2 regions of the Micromonospora sp. L5 genome follow, and region 2 is predicted to be linked to the other one. Evidence: predicted binding sites of a transcription regulator. Region 2 holds the regulator's gene; the other holds the start of a gene.

Region 1 (14,263 bases), 3.1 Mb from region 2:
TGCGGGAGAACGCCGCCTACTCGGACATCACCGACGGGATCAGCGAGACGGTCGAGGGGGCGCGGACCACCGAGGCGCTGCGGCAGGCGGCCCGCCGCCGGGCCCGCGGCGACGCGGACATCAGCCGGTCGTACGCGGCCGAGCGCTACACGCTCTACCTGCGGACCGTGTTCTGGCCGGTGGCCGAGTTCGGCTACCTGGTGCCGATGGTGGCGACCCTGCTCATCGGCGGCTGGTTCCACCTGAAGGGCTGGGCCAGCCTCGGCCAGGTCACCGCCGCCACGCTCTACGCCCAGCAGCTCACCGACCCGATCGAGCGGCTGCTCGGCTGGCTGGACGAGTTCCAGGTCGGCGGCGCCTCGCTGGCCCGGCTGCTCGGGGTGGCCGCCGAACCGGACGAGCGCGCCAAGGCATTCGCCACGCCGGACGAGCGCGCCGCCGCTGCGGGCAGTGCGGGCGGCGCGGGCCGGCTCGCCGCGCACGACGTCCGGTACGCGTACCGCCCGGGTCACGACGTGCTGCACGGCGTGACGCTGGAACCCCGGCCGGGTGAGCGGCTCGCGATGGTCGGCCCGTCCGGGGCGGGCAAGTCGACGCTGGGCCGGCTGCTGGCGGGCGTGCACGCGCCGAGCGCCGGCACTGTGACAGTGGACGGCCGGCCGCTCGCCGGAATGCCCCTGGCCGAGCTGCGTACCCATGTCGCGCTCGTCAGTCAGGAGCACCACGTGTTCATCGGGACGCTCGCCGACAACGTGGCGATGGTCCGGCCGGACGCCGACCCGGCTCGGGTACGCGCGGCGCTGGCCGCGGTCGACGCGCTGGACTGGGCGCTGGCCCTGCCGGACGGGCTCGACACGGCGGTCGGGGCGGGTGGCCACCCGCTCACCCCCGCGCAGGCGCAGCAGCTCGCGCTGGCCCGGCTGGTGCTCGCCGACCCGCACACGCTGGTGCTGGACGAGGCCACCTCGCTGATCGACCCGCGGGCGGCCCGGGCACTGGAACGGTCGCTGGCGGCGGTGCTGCACGGCCGTACCGTCGTCGCCATCGCGCACCGGCTCTTCTCCGCGCACGACGCGGACCGCGTGGCGGTGGTCGCCGACGGGCGGATCACCGAGCTGGGATCACACGACGAGCTGGTCGCGGCCGGTGGCTCGTACGCCGCGCTGTGGCGCTCCTGGCACGGCTGAGAACGCGCGACGGGCCCCGGCACACGTGCCGGGGCCCGCTCGACGGCCGGGGGTCACGTGCGGCGGGTCAGCCGCCAGGTCGCGTACCCGCCGGTGCCGAGCGCGATCAGGAACACCGCCCACACCACACCGGTGCCCACCTGGAGTCCACCGCCGCTGCCCACGTTGGCCTGGGCGGCGGCGACGAGCGAGTCGCTCTGCGCGGGCGGCAGCGCGGCCGGCGGCAACTGTTGCCAGCGCACCAGCCCGGTGCTCTCCAGCATGGTCATGTGGTCGTTGACGAACGTGTTGGCGTCCTCGGCCAGCTTGCGCACGATCGGGTCGCGGGTGCTGGCCCGGACCGCGCCGATCACCGGGAAGATCTTGCCGTGGGCGACCCGCAGCCGGGTGACGAAGATCTGGTCGAACCGGGCGCCGGTGGCGTTCTGCATCTCGGTCAGCCACCCCTTCTGCTCGGCCGTCGGATCCGTCGGCAGGGTGGCGCCCAGCTTGTTCGCGGCCTCGACCACCAGCAGGTCCAGCTCCGCGTGCTGCTTGGCGATCTCCGCGCCGACCTCGCGTACCCGGGCGGACTGGCCCTTCTCGGCCGCCATCTGCCCGGCCGGCATCTCCCACAGCCCGGCCAGCCGTACGCCGTTGAGCAGCGTCATGTCGGCGGCGTTCATCTGCACGCCGGGGTTGGGTGCGGCCTGTGCCGTCCCGGGAATGACGCCGATCCCCGCGCCCAGCGCGGCGAGCAGCAGTACCACCCGGTGCGCCAGCTTGCGGCGTGCGGATTCCAGCGATGCCATGGTTGCGGTGCCTCCTCGGTCCGGACCGGTACGCGGGGTCGTGGACGGCCGCGCAAGCCGGCCGCCCGTCCGCACACTGGTACGGATCGGCGGGCCGATCAGTTCAGCGGGTCGGCGAGGAGTCGTTCGAACGCCAGCTCGGCGGCGCCGATCAGCGCCGCGTCGCCACCGAGCTTCGGGGTACGCAGCCGTACGTGCTCCAGGCACGCGGGCAGCCCGTTGGAGTTGAGCCGGCTGCGTACCTGCGCCGCGGAGGCCAGGTATAGGTCACGCATGGTGCCGCCGAAGATGACCATCTCCGGGTTGAAGATGTTCACCAGGTTCGCGACGCCGAAACCGAGCCAGTCGCCGGCCTGCCGTACCGCGGTCTGGGCGCGGGCGTCGCCGCGGTCGGCGGCGTCGAAGACGGCGAGCAGGGCGTCCCGGCCACGCGCCTCGGACCGGCCGGCGGCGCGCAGCAGCCCGTGCTCGCCGATCTCGGTCTCCCAGCAGCCGCGCCGGCCGCAGTCGCAGCGCACCCCGTCGCGGACCACCACCATGTGGCCGACCTCGCCGCCGTAGCCGCCGTGCCCTCTCAGCCGCCGGCCCCCGGCGATGATGCCCGCGCCCACGCCGACGTCGCCGTAGATGTAGATGACGTTGTCGCAGCCGACCGCCGCGCCCCGGGCGTGCTCGGCGTACGCGGCCACGTCGGCCACGTTGCCCACCGTGATGGGTACGTCTATCCCCAGCTCGACGGCGAGCGCCGCACCGATCGGCTCGTCCACCCAGCCGGTGGTGGGGCTGAGCCGGACCAGTCCGTCCTCCCGGCGGACCATGCCGCACACGGCCACCCCGGCGCCGACGCAGATCGCGTCCGGCGGCACCGACTGGTGCATCTCCTTGACCGCGCCGGCGAGCAGCGGGGCGGCCTCCCCGGCGACCAGGTTGCGCGGCCGGTCCATCTCCCGGCGGTCGAGCACCTCACCGCCGAGCCCGACCCGCGCGGCCCGCAGCCGGTCCACCTCGACGCTGTACGCGTACGCGTAGACCCGCCCCGACTCGGGCCGGACGACGAGTGACGGTCGTCCGGCCCGGCCGGTCTCCTTCGGCGTCCCCTCGCTGACCAGACCGGCGCCGGCCAGGTCCGCGGTCAGCGCGCCGATGGTGCTGCGGTTGAGGCCGAGCGCTGTGGTCAGCTCGGCCCGGGTGGTGGCGCCGTGGACGTGTACATAGCGGAGCAATGCGCCCAGGTTCTGCCGACGGATCTCGTCCTGACTGGGGCCCGCGCGCATTGCCACTGCCATGGTGTTCCCGTACCCCGGGTCAGCGCGTGCCGGTGGCGGCGGCCCGCCGACGCGACAGCGCGTCGATGGTCGCCGCGGCGAGCAGCACCACGCCGGTGACCACGAACTTGACGCCCGAGCTGTATCCCATGAGTCCCATACCGTTGTCGATGACCGCCACCACTGCGCCACCGAGCACGGCGTCGAGGACCCGGCCCTTGCCGCCGAAGAGGCTGGTGCCGCCGATCACCGCCGCGCCCACGGCGTAGAGCAGTACGTTACTGCCCCCGGTGTTGGGGTCGACCGAGTTGGCCCGGCTGGCGGCCACGATGCCGCCGATCGCGGCCATCGAGGAGCAGATGATGAACACGGAGATGCGGATCCGGTCGACGTTGATGCCGGCCCGGCGGGCCGCCTCGGCGTTGCCGCCGACCGCGTAGATGTGCCGCCCGTAGCTGGTGCGCTGGAGCACGAACGTCCAGACGACGAGCAGGATCGCGATGATCGGCACCACGATCGGCACGCCCTTGAGCGAGACGACGAGCACGTTGCGGCTGCGCTCCAGGTTGAGCACGTAGACCGCCACGCCGAGGATCACGGCCAGACCGGCGATCCGCGCGGCGACCACCGCGATCGGGTCGGTGAGCAGGCCGCGGGCGGCACGGTTGCGGTGCCGCAGCAACTGCACGGCCGCGTACCCGGCGACGGCGACGGCAGCGAGCGACCAGCCCAGCACGGGCGAGAGGTTGCGGTTGGCGATCGCCACGAGCACGTCGTCCCGGACCGCGATGTTGGCGCCCTCGTCCATGAGCGTCAGCACGACGCCCTGGAAGGCCAGGAACCCGGCGAGCGTGACCACGAAGGAAGGGATGCCGACCTTGGCGACCAGCAGGCCCAGCACGGTGCCGATCACCACGCCGGTGACGACGGCGGAGAGCACCGCCACGTACCAGGGGTAGCCGAGTACCGTCACCACGTTGGCCAGGATCGCGGCGCAGACGCCGCTGGCGAAGCCGGCGGAGAGGTCGATCTCGCCGAGCAGCAGGACGAAGACCAGACCCATCGCGATGAGCGTGACCGCCGCGCCCTGGGTGAACAGGTTCGCCAGGTTGCCGGCGGTGAAGAACGACGGGCGGGCGATCGAGAAGCCCACCGCCAGCGCCACGAGCATGACCACGGCGGGGAGCGCACCGATGTCGCCGCCGCGTACCCGGCGCCAGTAGTTGTTCACGTGGCTGCCGACGGTCGGTGTCGGGGTGACGCCGGCCGGGCCTTCCTTCTTCACGACGATGGCGGTCATCGGACGGCTCCTGGAGTGGTGTCGGCGGGCGCGGCGCCGTTGCCGCCCGGCTCGCCGGTGAGGCCGAGGCTGCCGGAGCGGCCGGCGGTGATCAGCTCGACCACCTGCGAGTGGGTGATGTCGGTGGTCTTCACCTGGGCGACCATCTGGCCGAGGTAGAGCGCGGCGATCCGGTCGGATACGGCGAAGACGTCGTTCATGTTGTGCGAGATCAGCACCACGGCCAGGCCGTTGTCGGCCAGCCGGCGGACCAGCTCCAGCACCTGGGCGGTCTGCGCGACGCCGAGTGCGGCGGTCGGCTCGTCCAGGATGACGAGCCGGCTGTTCCAGAGCACGGCCTTGGCGATGGCCACAGTCTGCCGCTGGCCGCCGGAGAGGCTGGCCACGTGCTGGCGCAGCGACTTCACGGTGCGCACGCTCAGGCCGGCGAGCGTCTCGGCGGCCATCTGCTCCATGGTCGGCTCGTCGAGCACGATGCCGCTGCGCTTCTCCCGGCCGAGGAACATGTTCTGCACGATGTCGAGGTTGTCGCAGAGCGCGAGGTCCTGGTAGACGACCTCGATCCCGAGCGCGGCGGCGTCCCGAGGGCTGTTGATGGTCACCGGGCGGCCGTCGAAGACGAACTCGCCGGCGTCGGTGGGGTGGATGCCGCTGATGCACTTGACCAGGGTCGACTTGCCGGCGCCGTTGTCGCCGACCAGCGCGGTCACCTCGCCGGCGTGCGCGGCGAAGGCGACGTCACGCAGCACCTGGACGGGACCGAAGCTCTTGTCGATCCCGCGTAGCTCCAGCAGGGGGGGTTGCGGACACGGGGTTCTCCTTTGGGCGGAGGGAGGTCTCGGATCCCGTCCGGCGCGGGCGCCGCCCGGCACGGGGAACCCCGTGCCGGGCGGCGCCGCCTGAGGCGGGTGGGTCAGCTCACGCCGGCGTCGGTGCAGAGCTTCGCGAAGGCACCGGTGCAGAGCTCTTCCTTGGTGACGTATCCGTCGGCCACCACGTCCTTGACGTTGTCCTTGTAGATGGCCTTGGGCTCCAGCAGCACCGACGGCACGTCCCGGCCGCCCTCCGGGTCCTTGACCGTCTGGCCGGTGTCCTTCCGCTCACCCTTGGCGAGCGCGATGGCCAGCTCGGCGGCGGCGTCCGCCTCCTTCTTGACCGCCTTGTAGACAGTCATGCACTGGTCACCGGCGAGGATGTTCTGCAGGCCCTCCTTGGTGGCGTCCTGACCGGTCACCGGAACCTTGCCGTTGAGCTTGTTCTTCTTCAGCACCGAGATGGCCGCGTTGCCGAGACCGTCGTTGGCGGCGAGCACGCCGTCGATCTTGCCGCCGGCCTTGGTCAGCTGCTGCTCGAAGATCGTGGCGGCCTGCGCGTTGTCCCAGGCCGGCACCGAGTCGTCGGCGACCTTGGTGTACTCCTTCGAGTCGAACTTCGGCTTGAGCACCGAGTCGTACCCGTTCTTGAACAGGGTGGCGTTGTTGTCGGTCGGCGAGCCGTTGAGGTACGCGATCGACGGGTTCTTGACGCCCTTGTCGGTCAGGCACTTGCTCAGGCCCTCGCCCTGGAGCTTGCCGACCGCCTCGTTGTCGAAGCTGACGTAGTACTGGGCGGAGCCGCCCAGGGTCAGCCGGTCGTAGTCGATGGTCGCGACGCCCTGCGACTTGGCCTTGTCGAGCACGGCCTTGCCGGTGCCGGAGTCCAGGTTGACGATCATCAGGACGTTGACGCCGTTGGTGATCATCTGGTCGGCGATGGTCTGGAACGCGGTCTTGTCGTTCTGCGCGTTCTGGATGTCGGACTCGACGCCGGCCGCGTCGAACGCCGCCTTGAGGTACTTGCGGTCCGCGCCCTCCCAGCGGGCGGAGGACTTGCTGTCCGGCAGGATCACGCCGATCTTCGGCTTCTTGGCGTTGGAGCCGCCGGCCTCGTCGGAAGAACCGCCGTTGTCACCGCAGGCGGCCATGCTGCCGGTCGCGAGAAGACCGACGGCCGCGAAGGTGAGGAAGCCCTTGCGCATGTGCAGGGTCCTTTCGGAGGTGGGGGAGTGGTGATGTTTTGTTGTGCCCGGCAACGTATTCCCCGCTTCCCATGCGCCGCAAGACTGCCGAGGTCAGAAGTTTGTTGGCGGCGGTAACAATTCAGCAACGCGGTTGTCACCCGCGGGACACCGCCGGGAGAGCGCGTTCCGGAAACGCTCCCACACGTACCGTCACGAGCCGCTCAGGCAGTGGCGATCGACGCCGTCGTCGCCCCGGTCAGCGCCACCAGATCCGTCGGCGCGAGCTGCACCTGCAACCCCCGGCGACCCGCCGAGACGTACACCGTCGGGTGCGTCAGCGCGGAGGCGTCGATGACAGTCGGTAGCCGCTTGCGCTGCCCGAGCGGGCTGATGCCGCCGCGGACGTATCCGGTCGCGCGCTCGGCCGTCGTGCGCTCCGCCATCGTCGCCCGCTTGCCGCCGGCCGCGGCGGCGAGCGCCTTCAGGTCCAGCTCGCCGGTCACCGGCACCACCGCCACCGTCAGCCCGCCGTCGACCTCGGTGACGAGCGACTTGAACACGCGCTCCGGCGCCACGCCGAGCGCGGTCGCCACGAGCGCGCCGTAGTTCGGCGCGCCCGGCGAGACGTCGTAGGTGTGGGTGCTGTGGGCGATCTTCCGCTTGCTCAGCAACGCGATCGCCGGAGTGCCAGGGCCCGCCACGGGCTCAAGCTAACCCGCGCGCCGCGACACCGCGAGCCGGAAACGTGAGCCGGGGTCAACCGCCGGGCGGAACCGGCCGGCAGACGAGCACAGTGGGGTCGCCTGCCACCCGGGTCAGCGCCAGACCGGCCGCCTCGTCACCGGACAGCCGCAGGTCGCGGCGCAGCTTCTCCGGCTCCAGCGCCGAGCCGCGCTTACGGATCTCGACCCGGCCGACGCGCCGCTCCCGCAGCAGGGCGCGCAGCCGCTTCAGCGAGAACGGCAGCACGTCGGTGATCTCCAGGCAGCGGGCGAACGGGGTGGGCCGGGCCTCGTCGGCGTACAGGTAGGCGATCGACGGGTCGGCGAGCGTGGCGTCGAGGTCGGCGGCCAGCTCGGCGACCAGGTGCGCGCGCACCACGGCCGGATCCGGGTCGTAGAGGAACCGCCGCACCGGTCCCACCGGCGCCTCCTGCGCACCGGTCCCGGTGAGGTGATAGGAAGGGACCCTTTTACTACCGGAGGCGTTAAGAAGGGGCCCTTCCTTCTCGCGCAGCAGGGTGGCGCGGCGTGGGACCTCGGCCAGCTCGCCGCACCAGAGCGCGGCCTCGACCAGGTCGCCGTCCACGCTCACCCACTCCGCCTCGGCGCCGGCCGGGATCAGCGCGTGGTCCAGCCCGGGCGCCACCTTCACCACTGTGCGCGGCACGCGTGCGGCCAGGCCGGTGACGAAGTCCCACGGCGGCGAGTAGGCGTTCGGGTCGAACACACGCCGCCCGGTGCCGGCCCGCCGCCGCGCCGGATCGCAGAACACGGCGTCGACCCCTGTCGCGTCGAACGCTGTGGCGTCACCGCGCTCGACAGTCACCAGGTCGGCCAGCCCGGCCGCCTCGGCGTTCGCGGCCGCCATCGCGGCGGTCACCGGGTCGGCCTCCACCGCGTACACCCAGATGCCGGCGCGGGCCGCGGCGAGCGCGTCGGCCCCCAGCCCGCACCCCAGGTCGGCCAGCGTGGTCACACCCGCGGCCCGCAGCCGCGCGGCGCGCCGGTCGGCGACCGCGCGGCGGGTGGCCTGCTCCAGCCCGGCCCGGGTGAGGAACATCCCGGCCGCCGCCGCGCCGAACTTGCCGACCGCCCGGCGGCGCAGCTCGGCCTGGGTGAGTGCGGCCGCCGCGAGCCCGCCGGGGATTCCGGCCGAACGCAGCGCGGCCGCCGCCGCCAGCGGGTCGCCGCCGGCCACCCGTTCGGCCGCGGCGAGCGCGGCCGACCCCTCGGGGGTACGCAGCGCGGCGAGCTGGTCGAGATCCACGCGCTCATTCTCCCGGCCCGGTTCCGGCGCGACACGGAGGGCGACGCGTTGGCACTCTCCTTGACGGAGTGCTAGCCGAGGAATAACCTGCGATTAGCACTCTCACCCTGAGGGTGCCAACGCCCGAGCCTCGTGCCCGGGGGTTGAGCGCCAGGCGGACCGGCACCCGCGACGACGGCCCCGCCCGGTGGCATGTGGCAGATTGACGCTGGTCGGCATGCCGGCCGGCAACGACACCAAGTACCCGGGAGGGTATGCCCGTGACTACCGCGACCAAGGTTGCGATCAAGCCGCTCGAGGACCGCATCGTGGTCCAGGCGAACGAGGCCGAGACCACCACCGCCTCGGGCATCGTGATCCCCGACACCGCCAAGGAGAAGCCGCAGGAGGGCACCGTCCTCGCTGTCGGCCCGGGCCGGATCGACGACAAGGGCAACCGCGTGCCGATCGACGTGAAGGTCGGCGACACCGTCCTCTACTCGAAGTACGGCGGCACCGAGGTCAAGTACGCCGGCGAGGAGTACCTGGTGCTCTCCGCCCGCGACGTCCTCGCGGTCATCGAGAAGTAAGCAACCGATCAGTGTCGTTGCCCCGGTCCGGCTCGCCGGGCCGGGGCGACGTCGCTTCGAAGGGATACTGATGGCGAAGATCCTCAGCTTCTCGGACGACGCCCGGCACCTGCTCGAGCACGGTGTCAACGCCCTCGCGGACGCGGTGAAGGTCACCCTCGGCCCGCGCGGGCGCAACGTCGTCCTGGACAAGAAGTTCGGTGCGCCCACGATCACCAACGACGGCGTGACCATCGCCAAGGAGATCGAGCTCACCAACCCGTACGAGAACCTCGGCGCGCAGCTGGTCAAGGAGGTGGCGACCAAGACCAACGACGTCGCCGGCGACGGGACCACCACCGCCACCGTGCTGGCCCAGGCCATGGTCCGCGAGGGCCTGCGCAACGTGGCCGCCGGCACCAACCCGACCGGCCTGAAGCGGGGCATCGACGCGGCGGCCGCCAAGGTCTCCGAGGCGCTGCTCGGCAAGGCCGTCGAGGTCGCCGGCAAGGAGTCGATCGCGCACGTCGCGACCGTCTCCGCGCAGGACGCCGCCATCGGCGACCTGATCGCCGAGGCGATGGAGAAGGTCGGCCGCGACGGCGTCATCACCGTCGAGGAGGGCTCCGCGCTCACCACCGAGCTGGAGGTGACCGAGGGTCTCCAGTTCGACAAGGGCTTCATCTCGCCGAACTTCGTCACCGACCTGGAGGCGCAGGAGGCGGTCCTGGAGGACCCGTACATCCTGATCACCACCCAGAAGATCTCGGCGATCGAGGAGCTGCTGCCGCTGCTGGAGAAGGTTCTCCAGAACAACAAGCCGCTGCTCATCGTCGCCGAGGACGTCGAGGGCCAGGCCCTGTCCACGCTCGTGGTCAACGCGCTGCGCAAGACCGTCAAGGTCTGCGCCGTCAAGGCCCCCGGCTTCGGCGACCGCCGCAAGGCGATGCTCCAGGACATGGCGATCCTGACCGGTGCCGAGCTGGTCGCCCCGGAGCTGGGCTACAAGCTCGACCAGGTCGGCCTGGAGGTGCTCGGCACCGCCCGTCGCGTCGTGGTCGACAAGGAGAACACCACAGTCGTCGACGGTGGCGGGCAGGCCTCCGAGGTCGCCGACCGGGTCGCGCAGATCCGCAAGGAGATCGAGGCCTCCGACTCCGAGTGGGACCGGGAGAAGCTGGCCGAGCGGCTGGCGAAGCTCTCCGGCGGCATCGCCGTGATCAAGGTCGGCGCGGCCACCGAGGTCGAGATGAAGGAGCGCAAGCACCGCATCGAGGACGCCATCGCCGCGACCAAGGCCGCGGTCGAGGAGGGCACGGTCCCGGGTGGCGGTGCCGCCCTGGCCCAGATCCTGCCGGCGCTCGACGACGACCTGGGCTTCACCGGTGACGAGAAGGTCGGCGTCTCGATCGTGCGCAAGGCGCTCGTCGAGCCGCTGCGCTGGATCGCCCAGAACGCCGGCCACGACGGCTACGTGGTGGTGCAGAAGGTCGTCGCCCAGGACTGGGGTCACGGCCTCGACGCCGCCACCGGCGAGTACGTCGACCTGGCCAAGTCCGGCATCATCGACCCGGTGAAGGTGACCCGCAACGCGGTCAGCAACGCCGCCTCGATCGCGGGCCTGCTGCTCACCACCGAGAGCCTCGTGGTGGAGAAGCCGGCCGAGCCGGAGCCGGCCGCCGGTGGGCACGGCCACTCGCACGGTCACGGCCACCAGCACGGCCCGGGCTTCTGACCCGACCGCACGGCCCGACGTCAGGGCACACCGCCGACCCGGTGGTGTGCCCTGACGCGTATGCCCTTACGGAACGCTGACGACATTGGCAGCCGGGCCGGCGGGTCGACCAGACTGGACGCCGTGAGCACCCTCTCCCGTCGCCGCGCGGCACTGGCCGGTGTCGTCGCCGCCGTGGTGGCACTCGGTACCGCCGAGCCCGTGGCGGTCCTGACCGGCCCCCGGTCCGCGCCGCTCGTCGCCGTCGGCGGACTCGTCGTCGACCTGGTGCCCGAGCCGGTCAAGCAGTTCGCCATCGACGTCTTCGGCACGTACGACAAGATCGCCCTGCTGGTCGGGACGGCGCTGCTGCTGGCCGCCTTCGGGGCGCTGCTCGGCCTGGCGGCGGCCCGGCGGCTGGTGGTCGGCCTGGCCGGCGTCGCCGCGTTCGCCGTGCTCGGCGTCGCCGCCGCGCTGACCCGGGCGGGCGCGAACGCGTTCGACGCGCTGCCCTCCCTGGTCGGCGGCGGACTCGGCGCGCTGACGCTCTGGGCGTTCGTGGCCGGACCGCTGGGCGCCGGCCCGGCACGCCGGGAGCAGGCCGGGCGCGACCGGGCCGACGCGGCGGACCGGCCGCCGTCGGCGCCGCCTCCGGCGGTCGCCGCGCTCGCGGGGGAGGAGAGGACCCCGGGTGGCTGGGAGCCGGTACGGCACGACGACGACGCGGAGTCGCGGCGGCGGTTCCTGCGCGGCGCCGGGCTGCTCACCGGCGCTGCGGCGGTGGCCGGGCTGGGCGGGCACTGGCTGGCCGGGCGGCGCGGCGTGTCGGCGGCCCGGGAGGCGGTGACGCTGCCCGCCCCGGCCGTGCCCGCCCCGCAGGTGCCGGCCGGAGCCGACCTGTCACTGCCCCGGCTAGCGCCGTACGTGACGCCGAACCGGGAGTTCTACCGGATCGACACGGCGCTGGTGGTGCCGCAGGTGGACCCGGCCACCTGGCGGCTGCGGATCCACGGGCGGGTGCGCAACCCGATCGAGCTGAGCTTCGACGACCTGCTGGCCCGCCCGATGGTCGAGCGGTACGTGACGCTCGCCTGCGTCTCCAACGAGGTGGGCGGCGACCTCATCGGCAACGCGCGCTGGCTCGGCGTACCGATCAGGGAACTGCTCGACGAGGCCGGCCCGGAGGAGGGCGCGGACCAGGTGGTCGGGCGCGCGGTCGACGGGTGGACCTGCGGCACGCCCACCTCGGTGCTGCGCGACGGGCGGGACGCGCTGCTCGCGGTCGGCATGAACGGCGAGCCGCTGCCGATCCAGCACGGCTTCCCGGTGCGGATGGTGGTGCCCGGCCTCTACGGGTACGTGTCGGCCTGCAAGTGGCTCACCGAGCTGGAGCTGACCAGCTTCGCCGACTTCGACGCGTACTGGGTGCCGCGCGGCTGGTCCGCGCAGGGACCGATCAAGACGCAGTCCCGGATCGACACGCCCCGGCCCCGCAGCCGCCCGGCCGCCGGCCCGGTGATCGTGGCCGGTGTGGCGTGGGCGCAGCGCCGCGGCATCCGTCGCGTGGAGGTACGCGTCGACGGCGGCCCCTGGCAGGAGGCGACGCCGGCCCCGGCGGTGTCGGCGGACACCTGGGTGCAGTGGTCCTGGCGGTGGGACGCGACGCCGGGCGAGCACACGCTCCAGGTGCGGGCGACCGACACGACCGGTGAGACCCAGACGGAACAGCGCGCCCCGGTCGCCCCGGACGGCGCGACCGGCTGGCACACAGTGCGGGTCACGGTCACCTGACGACCGCCCCACCCCGAAAGATCAACACCAGTTCCCCGAAGTGGTGGCATCAGAGGCTCCGCGATATGGCCATTTCGCCGAGCTGGTGTTGATCACGCGGGGGGCCGGGGCGGGACGACACGACGCCGCGCCCCGGGGGTCCGGGGCGCGGCGTCGGGGGTCGTGAAGCCGGTCAGGCGACCTTGCGCTGGTCCGGCACGGCGGTGTTGTGCGGCCGGCCGAGGCGCGCCTCCAGCCGGGCGATGTCCACCTTGGTCTGCCGGCGGTCGGCCAGGTCCTCCCAGCCGAGGGCGAGCAGCCGCAGCCGCTCGGACTCGCTGAACCCGCCCCAGACGCCGTACGGCTCGCGTACGGAGAGCGCGTGGGCGGCGCACTCGGCGCGTACCGGGCAGGCGCGGCAGACCGACTTTGCACCCATCTCGCGGCGCAGCCGGGAGGAGCCGCGCTCGCCGTCCGGGTGGAAGAACTGCGCGCTGTCGCGGCCACGGCAGGCTCCGAGCCGCTGCCAGTCCCAGAGCTCGTCGATCGGTCCAGGCAGCCTACGTACGTTCGACATCAGCACCCCTCCTCCCGCGCGGCACCGCGGAGAATGTTCGTTGCCAGCTACCGGGCGGCGGTCCGCGCGGGATGCCGGTTCCGGATGAACCCCTCGGTACCCGAGCGGTCCGCGGCTCACACATCTGTGATCGAAAACCTCGGACACTCGGCGGCATATGCCCCATCTGTCGGAAAAGTTCGGATGATTGCCCGGAACCCCCTCCCGAGCCCACCTCCGCATGGTCTGCTCTGAGTCGGAGAGGAGACCACTGTGCGTAGTGTTCTTGTGTGCGTTCGGACACCATTGGCGGCCCAGCATCTGACCTCCGCGGCGGCGCGGCTCGGGCTGTCCGGCGTCGTCCGGACGGCCGTCTCCGATCCGGAGGTGATGTTGCGGCTCGCCGAGCGCCCGGTGGACGTGGTGCTCGCCGACACCGCCCTGACCCGTCCGGACAGCGCCGGCTTCGTCCGGCGGGTGCTGGCCCGTGCCCCGCAGGCGGCGGTGCTGCTGCTCGGCGCCGAGGAGTCGGAGTCGGCGGCGGCCACCATCAGCGCCGGGGCGCGCGGACTGATCCAGAACGCCGACCACGACCTGACCAGCGCGGTCGCCAAGGCGCTGCTGCTGCTCTCCGCCCCCGGGCGGAGCAACAGGCACCGGGTGGCGGACACCGCCCGGGACGCGGCGGCTGTGGGCGGGCCGACCCGGCCGGCGGCGCCGGGGCGTACCCAGGGTGGGCCCGGCTGGCCGGCGACGGCGCCGGTGGACGCGGCGGGCCTGCCCACAGTGGTGCCCGTGCAGCGGGGTGAGGACCCGGACGACCCGGCGGCGGCCGACGGCGCGGAGGCGCCCCGGCCCGGTGCGGCCCAGCGGCCGGCGCGGTCGCCGCGCAGCGCGATCGGGCTGACCGAGCGGGAGCTTCAGGTGCTGCTCGGCATGGCCGAGGGCAAGAGCAACGCGGAGATCGGGCGGGAGCTGTTCGTCTCCGAGGACACGGTCAAGACGCACGCCCGGCGGCTGTTCCGCAAGCTCGGCGCGCGCGACCGGGCGCACGCCGTGGCGGCCGGGTTCCGGGCCGGCCTGGTCGCCTGACCCGCGCGGGGATCACTCCTGCGCGGAGTCGTCGGTGCCCTCGGTGAGCGTG
Region 2 (14,263 bases):
GAGTGAAGGGGGAGCCCGGGCGCGCCCCGGGCGACGTGGGACCATGGAGGGGGCCGGCGACGCGCCGGCCCGCTCACGTCAGCCGACCAGAACGGACCGCTGTGCCACCGACGCTCGATCCCGGCGCGAACGCTCCTGGTGCCACCGACCCGGCGCGCATCCGGAACTTCTGCATCATCGCCCACATCGACCACGGGAAGTCGACCCTGGCCGACCGGATGTTGCAGCTCACCGGTGTGGTCGACCCGCGGCAGATGCGCGCCCAGTACCTGGACCGGATGGACATCGAGCGCGAGCGCGGCATCACCATCAAGAGCCAGGCCGTGCGGATGCCGTGGACGATCCGCGAGGGCGACCGGGCCGGTGAGACCGCCGTGCTCAACATGATCGACACCCCGGGCCACGTGGACTTCACCTACGAGGTGTCCCGTTCGCTCGCCGCCTGCGAGGGCGCGATCCTGCTGGTCGACGCCGCGCAGGGCATCGAGGCGCAGACGCTCGCAAACCTCTATCTGGCGCTCGAGAACGACCTGCACATCATCCCGGTGCTCAACAAGATCGACCTGCCGGCCGCCCAGCCGGAGAAGTACGCCGAGGAGCTGGCCCACCTGATCGGCGGCGACCCGGCGGACTGCATCAGGGTCTCCGGCAAGACCGGCGAGGGCGTGCCCTACCTCCTGGACGAGATCGTCAGGCAGTTCGTGCCGCCGGTGGGCGAGGCCGAGTCGCCGGCCCGCGCGATGATCTTCGACTCGGTGTACGACGTCTACCGGGGCGTGGTCACGTACGTCCGGGTGATCGACGGCCGGATCTCCGCCCGGGACCGGATCAAGATGATGTCCACCGGCGCCGTCCACGAGCTGCTGGAGATCGGCGTCATCTCGCCCGAGATGGTCAAGGCCGACGCGCTCGGTGTCGGCGAGGTGGGCTACCTGATCACCGGCGTGAAGGACGTGCGCCAGTCCCGGGTCGGTGACACGGTCACCATCAACAACAACCCGGCCAAGGAGGCCCTCGGCGGTTACAAGGACCCGAAGCCGATGGTCTACTCGGGGCTCTACCCGATCGACGGCTCGGACTACCCGAACCTGCGTGAGGCGCTGGACAAGCTCAAGCTCAACGACGCCGCGCTGGTCTACGAGCCGGAGACCTCCGGCGCGCTGGGCTTCGGCTTCCGCTGCGGCTTCCTCGGCCTGCTGCACCTGGAGATCATCCGGGAGCGGCTGGAGCGGGAGTTCAACCTCGACCTGATCTCCACCGCGCCGAACGTGGTCTACCGTGCCATCCAGGAGGACGGCGAGGAGATCGTGGTCACCAACCCGAGCGAGTACCCGACCGGCAAGATCGCCGAGGTGTACGAGCCGACGGTGCGGGCCACGGTGCTGACCCCGAACGACTACGTCGGCGCCGTGATGGAGCTGTGCCAGGGTCGCCGGGGCAGCCTGCTCGGCATGGACTACCTCTCCGCCGACCGGGTGGAGCTGCGCTACACGCTGCCGCTGGCCGAGATCATCTTCGACTTCTTCGACCAGCTCAAGAGCCGCACCAAGGGCTACGCCTCGCTCGACTACGAGCCCTCCGGCGAGCAGGCGTCCGACCTGGTGAAGGTCGACATCCTGCTGCACGGCGAGCCGGTCGACGCGTTCAGCGCGATCGTGCACAAGGACAAGGCGTACACGTACGGCACGACGATCGCGGCGAAGCTGCGCACGCTGATCCCGCGCCAGCAGTTCGAGGTGCCGATCCAGGCGGCCATCGGCAGCCGGGTGATCGCCCGGGAGACCATCCGCGCGATCCGCAAGGACGTGCTCGCCAAGTGCTACGGCGGTGACATCAGCCGGAAGCGCAAGCTGCTGGAGAAGCAGAAGGAGGGCAAGAAGCGGATGAAGATGGTGGGCCGGGTGGAGGTCCCTCAGGAGGCGTTCATCGCGGCGCTCTCGTCCGACTCCGGCGACGGCAAGCCCGCCGGCAAGAAGTAGCCGCCAGAGCCCACGAACCGGCCGGCGTCCTCCTCTTCAGGGCGCCGGCCGTTCGCGTACCCAGGAAATTTTCAGCTGCTGGCAGCGCTCCCACCTGCGGGTTCGTCCCGGCCGGGGGAGCGGCGGCCGATGCCGCCGGTTTCGGTTTTCGATGCGTCGGGCACTTAGCGGGCACGACAGCAAACGCACAGAACGTGCGAAATCGCTTTAGGAGGACCGACCGTGGAGTTCACCGTCTGGGGCATCATCACCGCGCTCGTCGTGGGTCTGATCGTCGGCGCGCTGGGCCGGCTGGTCGTGCCGGGCCGGCAGAACATGCCGATGTGGCTGCACATGGTGATCGGTGTCGGCGCGGCGCTGCTGGGCACCGTCCTGGCCCGCGCGCTCGGCATCGCCACGCAGACCGCCGGCATCGACTGGGCCGAGCTGGCCGTGCAGGTCGTGCTCGCCGCCATCGCTGTGGCCCTGGTGGCCGGCGTCGGCCGCCGCCGCAGCGTCTCGCGTTACTGATCGACGCACCACGCGCTCTCGACGGGCGCCCGGCCTCACCGGCCGGGCGCCCGTCGGCGTATTCGGGGCATTGAACCCCGTCGGTGTGCCGGGGCTGCCCGCCGCGCCGGGTTTCGGGGAGAAGCAGCAGGTCAGGGTACGTCTGCACAATTCGTCATCGGAGTCGGTTTGGATTTCCGGGCGGTCGGGAACTTAGCGATCACGACAGTGAACACACAAAAACGTGTGACCGGATCTTAAGGAGGAGGGCGACCATGGAGCTCACCGTTTGGGGCATCATCACCGCGCTGGTCGTTGGTCTGATCGTCGGCGCGCTGGGCCGGCTGGTCGTGCCGGGCCGTCAGAACATGCCGATCTGGCTGCACATGCTGATCGGTGTCGGCGCCGCGCTTCTGGGCACGATCGTGGCCCGGGCCTCCGGCTTCGCCGAGACCGCCGGTATCGACTGGCGCGAGCTGATGCTGCAGGTGCTCTTCGCCGCGATCGGCGTGGCCCTGGTGGCCGGCGTCGGCCGTCGCCGCGGCGTCTCGCGCTACTGACCCCGCACCACGCGCCTCGACGGGCGCCCGGCCTCACCGGCCGGGCGCCCGTCGGCGTATGTGAGCCCTGAACTGCCCGGACGGCATCGATGTCGGCCGGGCCTCCGGCTGCGATACGGTCGCCTGTGCCCTCCGTCACGAACACCCCCTGTTGTAAAGGAAATTTTCCTACTAAGGTGCGGCGGAGAAGGTTAGTGCCAAACGGCCCTGAGGGAGATATGGCGTGAACAGGTGGAAGCGGCTGGCTCCGGTCACCGCCATCGTGGCGTCGGCCGCGTTGGTGCTGACCGCATGCGGTGGCTCCGGCGACGACGACAAGGCCGCCGACAACAGCAAGCTCACTGTGTGGATGATGGGTGAGGGCGGCGACGCCCAGACCAAGTTCCTCGACAGCGTCGAGGCGGAGTTCAAGAAGAAGCACCCCGAGACCGACGTCGTGGTGCAGTACATCCCCTGGCTCGAGGCGCCGAAGAAGTTCCAGGCCGCGCTCGCCGGCGGGGAGGGCCCGGACGTCACCGAGCTGGGCAACACCGAGACCCAGGGCTGGGCCGCGCAGGAGGCCCTGGCCGACGTCTCGGACAAGTTCAACGGCTGGTCCGAGGGCAAGGACATCCTGCCCGACCTGGTCAAGAACGCCCAGCTCGACGGCAAGCAGTACGGCGTGCCGTGGTACGCCGGCGTCCGCGCCGTCTACTACCGCACCGACTGGTTCGCCGAGGCGGGCGTGAAGACGCCGACGAACTGGGACGAGATGGTCGCCGCCGCGAAGGCCGTGCAGGCCAAGAAGCCGGGCACCTACGGCATCGCCCTGCCCGGCAACTCCGAGCTGCCGTTCTACTCCTTCCTCTGGGGTGCCGGCGGGGAGATCGCGACCAAGGAGGGCGACAGCTGGAAGTCCGGCTACAACACCCCCGAGGCGCAGAAGGCGGTCAAGTTCTGGACCGACCTGGTGACAGTGCACAAGGTCGCCCCGCCGGCCGCCGCCGGGTGGAACGAGGTCGACGCCCGTACCCAGTTCGCCACCGGCAAGGCCGCCATGGCGTTCGCCGGTAGCTGGCAGGGCGGCGCGATGAAGAAGGACAACCCCGACATCGAGAAGGTGTGGGGCACGTTCCCGATCCCCGGCCCGGACGGCAAGCCCGCCCCGGCGTTCGCCGGCGGCTCCGACATCGCCATCTGGAAGGACAGCGAGCGGCAGGCGCTGGCCTGGGACTACATGACCGTGCTGCTGAGCAAGCAGAAGGACAAGGAGTTCGCCAGCAGCCTCGGCTTCTTCCCGGTCTACCAGGATCTGGTGAGCAGCGGCGACTACGCCAGTGACAAGGTGATGGCCGCGTTCGCCACCGCCATCCAGAACACCAAGCTGACCCCGCTCACCCCGAAGTGGGTCGAGGTCAGCCGGACCAAGACGGTGACCCAGGCGATGAACAGCTCGGTCATCAAGGGCCAGAAGACGGTCGAGAAGGCCACCGCCGACGCGGCCACCGAGATGGAAAGCATCCTCAACGCCAAGTGACCACGCTGACCGAGGCCACCGGCGAGGCCGCCGCGCGGGAGACCCCCGCGCGGCGGCGCCGTCGCCGGGTGGACCACCTTCCGTACCTGCTCCTCCTGCCCTGCCTGGCGATCATCGCCGTGTTGCTGCTCTGGCCGCTCGGCCAGGTCGTGTGGATGTCCTTCCACAAGCTGGACAGCGTCCGGCAGCTGCGCGGCGACCGCGAGTGGCCGTGGGTCGGCCTGGCCAACTACGCGCAGATCCTCGGCGACCCGTTCTTCCGTACGGTGCTGCGCAACACGGTGCTGTTCGCGCTCGCCAACGTGGCGCTCACGATGATCCTCGGCACGCTGGTCGGGCTGCTGCTCAACCGCCTGGGCAAGAAGATGGCCACGTTCGTGGCGAGCTGCGTGATGCTCGCCTGGGCCACCCCGGCGCTGACCGGCACCATCGTCTGGAAGTGGATCTTCGACGACACGAGCGGCCTGGTCACCTGGCTGTTCAACAAGCTCCCGGACGGGCTCTCGACGGCGCTGTTCGGGCGCAGCGACTGGACCGGGTACGGCTGGTTCAACGACCCGCTGCTGTTCTTCGCCATCCTGACGCTCGTGGTGGTCTGGCACTCGTTCCCGTTCATCGCGGTGAGCGTCCTGGCCGGGCTCAAGAGCGTGCCGACGGAGTTGCAGGAGGCGGCCCGGGTCGACGGCGCCGGGCCGTGGAAGGTCTTCTGGTCGGTGACGTTCCCGGTCCTGCGGCCGGTCTTCGGCATCCTCGTGGTGCTCTCCACGATCTGGGACTTCAAGGTCTTCACCCAGCAGTTCGTGCTGGCCGGCGGCACCCAGGACCGGTCCACGTTCATGCTGTCGATCTACTCGTACGCGGAGGCGTTCTCACCACCGCCCAAGTACGGCCTCGGCTCGGCCATCGCGGTCATCCTCACCGTGATCCTGCTCGTGGTGACCGCCCTGTACGTCCGCATGGTGCTGCGGCAGGAGGACGAATGATGAAGAAGATCGCCCTCAACGGCGCGGGCCTGCTGGTCGCGCTCTTCGCCGCGTTCCCGGTCTACTGGATGGTGGCGACCTCGCTGAAGCCCAACCGGGAGATCTTCTCGTCCACGCCCCGGCCGGTGCCGGCGGAGCCGACGCTGGAGCACTACCGGGAGATCCTCACCGGCAATCTGATCCCGGGCGTCACGTTCGCCGACTTCTTCCTCAACAGCGCCCTCGTCGCGCTGGCGACGGTGCTGCTGAGCGGGCTGGTCGCGCTGCTCGCCGCGACCGCTGTGGCCCGGTTCCGGTTCAAGCTGCGCACCACGTTCCTGATCATGCTGCTGGTGGTGCAGATGATCCCGCTGGAGGCGCTGGTCATCCCGCTGTTCCTGATGATCCAGCGGCTCGGCCTCTACAACACGCTGCCCAGCCTGATCCTCACGTACCTCGGCTTCTCGCTGCCGTTCGCGGTCTGGATGCTGCGCGGCTTCGTCGCCGCGGTGCCGAAGGAACTGGAGGAGGCCGCCGCCATCGACGGCGCCAGCCGGGCACAGACGTTCCGCAAGGTGCTGTTCCCGCTCGTCGCGCCCGGCCTGGTCGCCACCAGCATCTTCTCGTTCATCACCGCGTGGAACGAGCTGATCTTCGCGCTGACCTTCATCAACGACCAGCAGAAGTACACGCTGCCGGTGGCCATGACGTTCTTCTTCGGCCGGGACGACACCGCCTGGGGCTCGGTGATGGCGGCGTCCACCTTGTTCACCCTGCCGGTGATCGTCTTCTTCCTGCTGGTGCAGCGCCGGATGGTCTCCGGCCTCGTCGCGGGAGCCGTGAAGGGCTGACCCGGCGGGCCGGTCAGGCCGCGGCGAACACCTCGGCCCGCACCTCGGTGGCCGGGTCGCCCTTCACCCGGGCCCAGGAGCCCTGCGCGGCGGTCCACTCCAGGTTGCCGAAGCGGACCTTCTTCACGCCGTGATCGTCGGCGTGCGAGACCAGCCAGTGCGCGTACCGCCAGCCGTTGCGGTCGTCGCCCGCCGGCACGGTGAGCGCGGTCAGGTCCGTCGCAGTGGCCAGCCGGGGCAGCCCCCAGTCCAGCGACAGGCTCTCCAGCACGGCGCTGGCGGCAGCCGGCCCGCGCATCGTCGGCGGCGAGCTGACCGTGCAGGCCACCGCGCCGGTCGCGTGGCCGAGCAACGCGCGGGTGAGGACCTCCGACTCGTCCGCCCACTTCTGGTACGCCTCGGGGAACGCCGACCGCTGCACCCGCTGGGCGGCGTCGGTGATCCGCATCCGCTCCCAGCCCTTGACCTTCTTCAGCGCGGCGTAGAACTTGTTCGCCGCGTACCGCGGGTCCTGGATCTCCTCCGGGCTGCCCCAGCCCTGGCTCGGGCGCTGCTGGAACAGGCCGAGCGAGTCGCGGTCGCCGTGGGCGATGTTGCGCAGGTGCGACTCCTGGTAGGCGGTCGCCAGCGCCACCACCACCGCCCGCTCGGGCATCCGGCGCTGCATCCCGATGGCTGCGATGGTGGCCGCGTTCGCCATCTGGTCGGCGCCGAGCACCACCTCGCCGTCGGCCTTCACGGTGCAGGTCCGGCTGGCCAGGGGGAGCCGCAGGTGCTCGCCGAACTGCTTGGTCACGACGTAGACCGCGAGCAGTGCCAGCACGCACACCGCCACCCCAGATGCCACGATCGCCGCTCGCGTCCGCACCCGCACCCCCTGTCCCGACAGTCCGACAAGCGTACGTCCCACCCGCCACGGCGGGTCTCGGCCGACCGGCGGGCCCCACCTCGGCCGCAATGGCTCCCGCGGGGCCCGCCGCGAACCTCAGTCTCCGGCGGGCACCCAGGCGGCGGGACGCTTCTCCCGGAACGCCATGACGCCCTCGCGTCCCTCGTCGGAGAGGAAGTACCCGGTCGACAGGGCGGCCAACTCGGCGATCTCGGCCCGCAGGTCGGGACCGGCGGGCCGGCGCAGCAGCTCCTTCGCCCCGGCCAGCGCCCCCGGGGCGCCCTTCACCAGCGAGGCGCAGTAGCGCTCGACGGCGGCGTCCAGCTCGTCGGCCGGCACCGCCGCGGTGACCAGGCCGATCTCGGCGGCGCGGCGGCCGTCGAACGTGTCGCCGGTCAGGTACAGCTCGGCGGCGGCCCGCTGGCCCAGCCGGGGCAGCACGGTCGCCGAGATCACCGCCGGGATCACGCCGATCCGCACCTCGGTGAACGCGAACGTCGCCTCCTGCGCGCAGACCGCCAGGTCGGCGGCGGCGATCAGGCCCAGCCCGCCGGCCCGGGCCGGCCCGGCGACCTTCGCCACCACCGGCTTCGGGCACTCCCGCACCGCCACCAGCACGTCGCCGAGCATCCCGGCGGGCACCGTGCCGCTGGCGTACGCGGCGGCGGTCTCCTTCAGGTCGGCGCCGGAGCAGAAGACCGGGCCGGTGTGGTCGAGCACGATCGCGCGTACCGCGTCGTCGGCGACCGCGTCGGCCAGCCCGGCCAGCAGCTGGGTCATCAGGGGCGTGGAGAGCGCGTTGCGATTGTGCGGACTGTCCAGGGTGAGGGTGGTCACCCCACGGGCCGTGGCGACTCGCACGAGAGCGTCCGGAGAGGTCATGCCGGGCACACTAGTGGCCATGCCCGGCGTCCTTCCAGAAGGCGAACCCGTCCCGCGCGACGGATCGCTGCCCGCCACCGCCCGTCGCGCCGTCGGCGCGCGCGGCTTCGGCGTGTACGTCCACGTCCCGTTCTGCGCCAGCCGGTGCGGTTACTGCGACTTCAACACGTACACCGCCTCGGAGCTGGGCGGCGGGGCGAGCCGGGAGACGTACGCCGACTCGGTGCTGGCCGAACTGGCGCTGGCCGCCCGGGTGCTGGGCGACTCGCCGCCACCCCGGGTCGACACGGTCTTCGTCGGCGGCGGCACGCCCACCCTGCTGCCCGCCGACGACCTGGCCCGGATCCTCGACGGCATCGACCGCGTCTGGGGGCTGGCCGCCGACGCCGAGGTGACCACCGAGGCCAACCCCGAGTCGGTGAGCCCGGAGTCGCTCAAGACGCTGCGGGCCGCCGGGTACACCCGGATCTCGCTCGGCATGCAGTCCGCCGCGCCGGGGGTGCTCGCGGTGCTGGACCGGCGGCACAGCGCGGGCCGGGCCACCGCCGCCGCGCTGGAGGCGCGCGACGCCGGGTTCGAGCACGTGAACCTGGACCTGATCTACGGCACGCCGGGCGAGACCGCAGACGACTTCGCCGCCTCGCTGGCCCAGGTGGTCGACGCGGGCGTGGACCACGTCAGCGCGTACGCCCTGATCGTGGAGGACGGCACCCGGCTGGCCGGGCGGATGCGCCGCGGCGAGCTGCCGTACCCCTCCGACGACGTGGCGGCGGACCGCTACCTGGCTGCGGAGGCCGCGCTCGGCGAGGCCGGATTCTCCTGGTACGAGGTGTCGAACTGGGCCCGGTCGGCGGCGGCGGCGTGCCGGCACAACCTGCTCTACTGGACCGGCGCCGACTGGTGGGGCCTGGGCCCGGGGGCGCACAGCCACGTCGGCGGCGTGCGGTGGTGGAACGTCAAGCACCCGAGCGCGTACGCGGCCCGGCTGGCCGAGGGCGCCTCGCCCGCGCTGGCCCGGGAGCAGCTCACCCCGGACGAGCAGCACATGGAGGACGTGATGCTGCGGGTGCGGCTCGCCTCCGGGCTGCCGCTGGACGTGCTGGACGAGCCCGGCCGGGCGGGCGCCGAGCGGGCCCGGGACGCCGGGCTGCTCGACGCCGGGGCGTACGCGCGAGGGCTTGTGGTGCTGACGCTGCGCGGCCGGCTGCTGGCCGACGCGGTGGTACGCGACCTGCTGCCGTGACCGGCACCGGCCGGCCGCCCCCTCGGCCGGCCGGCGGTGTCACTTGATGAAGTTGTAGGTCATCGGGTAGCGGTAGAGCACACCCTCGTTGGCCTTGACCCCGCCGATGATTCCGAAGATCAGCGGCACCAGCCAGACCAGCATCGGGACGAAGAACAGGATCCCGCAGGTGATGACCGTGATCACCCAGGCGAGCACGCTGGCGATGGTCCAGGTGATCTGGAAGTTCAGCGCCGCGACCGCGTGGGCGCGGACCGTCGGCGACTGCTGACCGCGGGTCATCATCGCGATCAGCGGGGCGACCCAGCCGAGCAGACCGCCGCCGACGATGACACCCGCGGCGCCACCGAAGTGCGCCACCAGGGCCCACGTCTTCTCGTCGTTGTTGGCGTACGCGGCGGGGCCGTACCCGCCACCGGCGGGGTAGCCGGCGCCGTAGCCGGGCGTGCCGCCCGGCGGAGGGTAACCACCGGGGGGCGGGTAGCCGCCCGGAGGCGGATAGTCACCGGGCGGGGGATACCCGCCGGCGCCCGGCGCCCCGGACAGTGGAGCGGTGGGCGGTTCGCTGCCCGGCGACGAGCCGTAGGGCGCCGACGGGTCGGGCTGGGGGCCGGAGTCCCCTGCCCCTGGAGGGCGAGGAGGTTCTGTCATGGTCGCCACGGTAGGGGCACCGGTCAACTCGCACCAGAGCGACACAGACCGACGATGACCGGCTGTTCGGCCCTGGTGGGCGGCGCTGTGTGGTGGGCCGCACCGCAGGTCCGTCAGGCGATCATCGCGCCGGCGGGGGTGCCGACATAGACTGGCACTCGCTACAGTCGAGTGCCAGCCGCCCGGCGGATGCCGCGTGCCGGCCCGGCCGAGGTGCGTCAGGAGGTGGGGAATGGGTCTCGACGACCGCAAACTCGCCGTGCTGCGCGCGATCGTCGAGGACTACGTCGCCACGCAGGAACCGGTCGGCAGCAAGGCCCTGGTCGAGCGGCACCAGCTCGGCGTCTCGCCGGCCACCGTGCGCAACGACATGGCGGTGCTGGAGGAGGAGGGCTACATCCGGCAGCCGCACACCAGTGCCGGCCGGGTGCCCACCGACCGCGGCTACCGCCTCTTCGTCGACCGGCTGTCCCGGGTCAAGCCGCTCAGCCCGGCCGAGCGCCGGGCGATCGAGCGCTTCCTGGTCGGCGCCGTCGACCTGGACGACGTGGTGCACCGCACGGTCCGGCTGCTCGCCCAGCTCACCCGGCAGGTGGCAGTGGTGCAGTACCCGAGCCTGGCCCGCTCCAAGGTGCGCCACCTGGAGCTGGTGCCGATCTCCACCACCCGGCTCATGGTCGTCATGATCGCCGACACCGGCCGGGTCGAGCAGCGGCTGGTCGAGCTGCCCGCCCCGGTGCCCGCCGACGACGTGACCGACCTGCGCCGGCTGGTGAACGAGAAACTCGTCGGCAGCCAGCTCGCCGAGACGCCGCCGCTGGTGCAGGCGCTCGTCGAGGAGTCCGCGCCGCATCTGCGCCCGGCCATGACCACGCTCTCCACCGTGCTGCTGGAGACGCTCGTGGAACGGCACGAGGAGCGCCTCGCGCTGGCCGGACAGGCCAACCTCACCCGGGGTGGCCTGCTCGACTTCCAGGGCTCGCTGCGGCCCATCCTGGAAGCGCTCGAAGAAGAGGTCGTGCTGCTCAAGCTGATCGGCGAGACGGAGCCGAGCACCACCCGGGTGCTCATCGGCGACGAGAACGAATTCGACAACCTGCGGGCCGCCTCGGTGGTCAGCACCGGCTACGGACCGGGCAGCACGATCGTCGGTGGACTCGGCGTGCTCGGGCCGACCCGGATGGACTACCCCGGCAATATCGCCATGGTGAGGGCCGTGGCACGCTACGTGGGCGAACTGCTGGCCCAGAACTGACCAGTCAGGGCCGACGGCCGGTTCCGGCCGACGACCGGAGCGACGCGAGACGAACATGAGGACACCTAACGCAGTGGCCAGGGACTACTACGGCATTCTCGGCGTGAGCCGGGACGCCTCCGACGACGAGATCAAGCGCGCCTACCGCAAGCTGGCGCGGCAGTTCCACCCGGACGTCAATCCGGACCCGGAGGCCCAGGAGAAGTTCAAGGACATCAACGCCGCGTACGAGGTCCTCTCGGACGACCGGAAGCGGCAGATCGTCGACCTGGGTGGCGACCCGCTCGCCCCGGGCGGCGGCGGCATGGGCGGTCCCGGCGGCCCGGGCGGCGCCGGTCCGTTCGTCGGCTTCCAGGACATCATGGACGCGTTCTTCGGCGGCGCCGCGGGCGGCAGCCGGGGGCCGCGTCCGCGCACCCGCCCCGGTGCGGACGCGATCCTGCGCCTGGAGCTGGACCTCAACGAGACCGCGTTCGGCGTCGAGGCGCCGATCACCGTCGACACCGCCGTGCTCTGCACCACCTGCTCCGGCGCCGGCACCGCCGCCGGCACCCACCTGGCCACCTGCGAGGCGTGCGGCGGCCGGGGCGAGGTGCAGTCGGTGCAGCGGACCTTCCTCGGTCAGGTGGTCTCCGCCCGGCCGTGCACCGTCTGCCAGGGCTACGGCACCACCATCCCGCACCCCTGCCCGACCTGCGCCGGTGACGGCCGGGTGCGCACCCGCCGCTCGCTCACCGTGAAGATCCCGGCCGGGGTCGAGGACGGCATGCGGATCCGCCTGGCCCAGCAGGGTGAGGTCGGCCCGGGTGGCGGCACCGCCGGTGACCTCTACGTCGAGATCCACGAGCGGCCGCACGACGTCTACTCCCGCAAGGGCGACGACCTGCACTGCCGGGTCACCGTGCCGATGACCGCGGCCGCGCTGGGCACCCGGCTGACCATCAAGACGCTGGACAGCGAGGAGACGGTCGACGTCAAGCCCGGCACCCAGCCCGGAAGCACGATGCGGCTGCGCGCCCGGGGCGTACCGCACCTGCGCGGCACCGGCCGGGGTGACCTCTACGTGCACCTGGACGTGCGTACCCCGACCAAGCTCGACGCCGACCAGGAGCGGATGCTGCGCGACTTCGCCAAGACCCGCGGCGAGGAGGTCGCCGAGCTGACCAAGCAGGGCGGCTTCTTCTCCCGGATGCGCGACGCCTTCAACGGGCACGCCTGAGGTGTCCGCCCCGCTGTTCCTGGTCGAGGCGCTGCCCACCGGTGACACGCTGACGCTGGACGGCCCGGAGGGCCACCACGCGGCCACCGTGCAGCGGCTGCGCACCGGCGAGGAACTGGTGCTCGCCGACGGCCGGGGCGGCACCGCCGCCGCGGTGGTCACCGCCGTCGGCCGCGGCACGCTCGACCTGCGGGTCACCAGCCGGGGGTACGCGGACGCGCCGGTACCCCGGCTCGTCGTGGTGCAGGGCATCGCCAAGGGCGACCGGGGTGAACTCGCCGTGCAGGCGATGACCGAGGTCGGCGTGGACGAGATCGTGCCGTGGGCGGCGTCCCGCTCGGTGGCGCAGTGGCGCGGCGACCGGGGCGGACGGGCCCGGCAGAAGTGGGTCGCGACCGCCCGGGAGGCGGCCAAGCAGGCCCGCCGCCCGTGGCTGCCGGTGGTGGCCGGCGCGCCGGACGAGTCCACCGCCTCGGTGGCCCGCCGGATCGCCGGTGCGGCCGGCGCGTTCGTGCTGCACGAGGGTGCCCACGACCGGCTGACCACAGTCGACCTGCCGGCCACCGGCGAGATCGTGCTGGTGGTGGGCCCGGAGGGCGGCATCGCCGACCACGAGCTGGCCGCGTTCGCCGACGCGGGCGCCCGTACGGTCCGCCTGGGCCCGTCGGTCCTGCGCACGTCCACGGCAGGCGTGGCAGCCCTGACAGTCCTGGCCACCCGCCTGACCCACTGGTGAACCCGCGCCCCTTCCGCGCCCCCCTTCCGTGTTGATCTTGCAGTTTCGGCCCGTGTCGCGCCCCTTTTGCGACGCTTTGTCGGGGCCGAAACTGCAAGATCACGGAGGGCGTGGGGTCAGGAGCGGAGGTAGGAGGCGCCGTTCATGTCGATGATGGTGCCTGCGGCCCACTCGGCCTCGGGGCTCGCCAGCCAGTGCACCGCCGCCGCGATCTCCTCCGGCCGGGCCACCCGGTGGAACGGGGACTGGGCGCGTACCGCCTCGCCCCGCTCGCTCTTCAGGTGCTCGTTCGTCATGTCGGTCTCGACGAAGCCGGGCGCCACGCACGCCACAGCGATGCCGTACGGCGCCAGGGCCACCGCCAGCGACTGGGCCATCGCGTTCATCCCGGCCTTGCTGGCCCCGTACGCCGGGTTGGCCGGCTCGCCCCGGAACGCGCCCCGGGACGAGACGTTCACGATCCGGCCCCCGCGTTCGCGCATGTGCTGCGCGGCGCACCAGGCGGCGTTCGCGGCGCCGACCAGGTTGGTGTCGAGCACCTCCCGCCAGCGCGCCCGCCACTGCTCGTAGCTGCTCTCGAAGACCGGGTGCGGGGGATCGGCCGGCCCGAACACCCCGGCGTTGTTCACGAGTACGTCGAGGCCGCCGAGCCGCTGGGCCGCCTCGTCCACCATGGTCCGTACCGCGTCGGCGTCGGCCAGGTCGGCGCGGACCACCACGTGCCCGTCGCCCGGCAACTCGGCGCGCAGCCGCTCGGCCAGCTCGGCCGAGTCCCGGTGGTGGATCGCCACCCGGTCTCCACCTGCGGCGAACGCCCGCGCCACCGCCCGCCCGATGCCCCGCGAGGCCCCCGTCACCAGCACCGCCCGTCCCGACATGGCGGCCATCCTGCCGCACCGGGCCAGACTGTTAAAAAGGGCCCCGTCCCATACCGGAGGCGTTAAGCAGGGGCCCCTCCTTACACTGCTGCGATGGACTGCCTCTTCTGCCGGATCGTCGCCGGGGAGATTCCGGCCACCATCGTCCGCGAG

What was found. Region 2 encodes HrcA, which represses chaperone genes, less so after heat shock. Its sites were predicted from a motif close to GGTTNGCACNCTCNNNNNGAGNGTGCNAACC; they were not measured.
Region 1: groES (co-chaperone GroES) is a predicted target of HrcA. The motif match lies at 8,623-8,653, and genes of this name have one in related genera.

The regions. Positions count from the first base shown of each region.
Region 1 covers NC_014815.1:535,622-549,884, reverse strand. Annotated here, with positions in the region: gene ML5_RS02690 (ABC transporter ATP-binding protein) at 1-1,187, shown strand, start outside; gene ML5_RS02685 (DUF4142 domain-containing protein) at 1,241-1,978, opposite strand; gene ML5_RS02680 (ROK family protein) at 2,077-3,252, opposite strand; gene ML5_RS02675 (sugar ABC transporter permease) at 3,284-4,543, opposite strand; gene ML5_RS02670 (ATP-binding cassette domain-containing protein) at 4,540-5,334, opposite strand; gene ML5_RS02665 (sugar ABC transporter substrate-binding protein) at 5,457-6,560, opposite strand; gene ybaK (Cys-tRNA(Pro) deacylase) at 6,764-7,243, opposite strand; gene ML5_RS02655 (methyltransferase domain-containing protein) at 7,299-8,531, opposite strand; gene groES (co-chaperone GroES) at 8,786-9,100, shown strand; gene groL (chaperonin GroEL) at 9,171-10,814, shown strand; gene ML5_RS02640 (sulfite oxidase) at 10,938-12,584, shown strand; gene ML5_RS02635 (WhiB family transcriptional regulator) at 12,757-13,140, opposite strand; gene ML5_RS02630 (response regulator transcription factor) at 13,393-14,211, shown strand; gene ML5_RS02625 (DUF5319 domain-containing protein) at 14,224-14,263, opposite strand, start outside.
Region 2 covers NC_014815.1:3,617,242-3,631,504, forward strand. Annotated here, with positions in the region: gene lepA (translation elongation factor 4) at 102-1,979, shown strand; gene ML5_RS17115 (GlsB/YeaQ/YmgE family stress response membrane protein) at 2,202-2,489, shown strand; gene ML5_RS17120 (GlsB/YeaQ/YmgE family stress response membrane protein) at 2,744-3,028, shown strand; gene ML5_RS17125 (sugar ABC transporter substrate-binding protein) at 3,252-4,544, shown strand; gene ML5_RS17130 (carbohydrate ABC transporter permease) at 4,541-5,527, shown strand; gene ML5_RS17135 (carbohydrate ABC transporter permease) at 5,524-6,357, shown strand; gene ML5_RS17140 (hypothetical protein) at 6,371-7,231, opposite strand; gene ML5_RS17145 (enoyl-CoA hydratase-related protein) at 7,343-8,128, opposite strand; gene hemW (radical SAM family heme chaperone HemW) at 8,148-9,371, shown strand; gene ML5_RS31555 (DUF4870 domain-containing protein) at 9,411-10,022, opposite strand; gene hrcA (heat-inducible transcriptional repressor HrcA) at 10,255-11,277, shown strand; gene dnaJ (molecular chaperone DnaJ) at 11,351-12,496, shown strand; gene ML5_RS17170 (16S rRNA (uracil(1498)-N(3))-methyltransferase) at 12,498-13,232, shown strand; gene ML5_RS17175 (SDR family NAD(P)-dependent oxidoreductase) at 13,349-14,110, opposite strand; gene ML5_RS17180 (histidine triad nucleotide-binding protein) at 14,204-14,263, shown strand, end outside.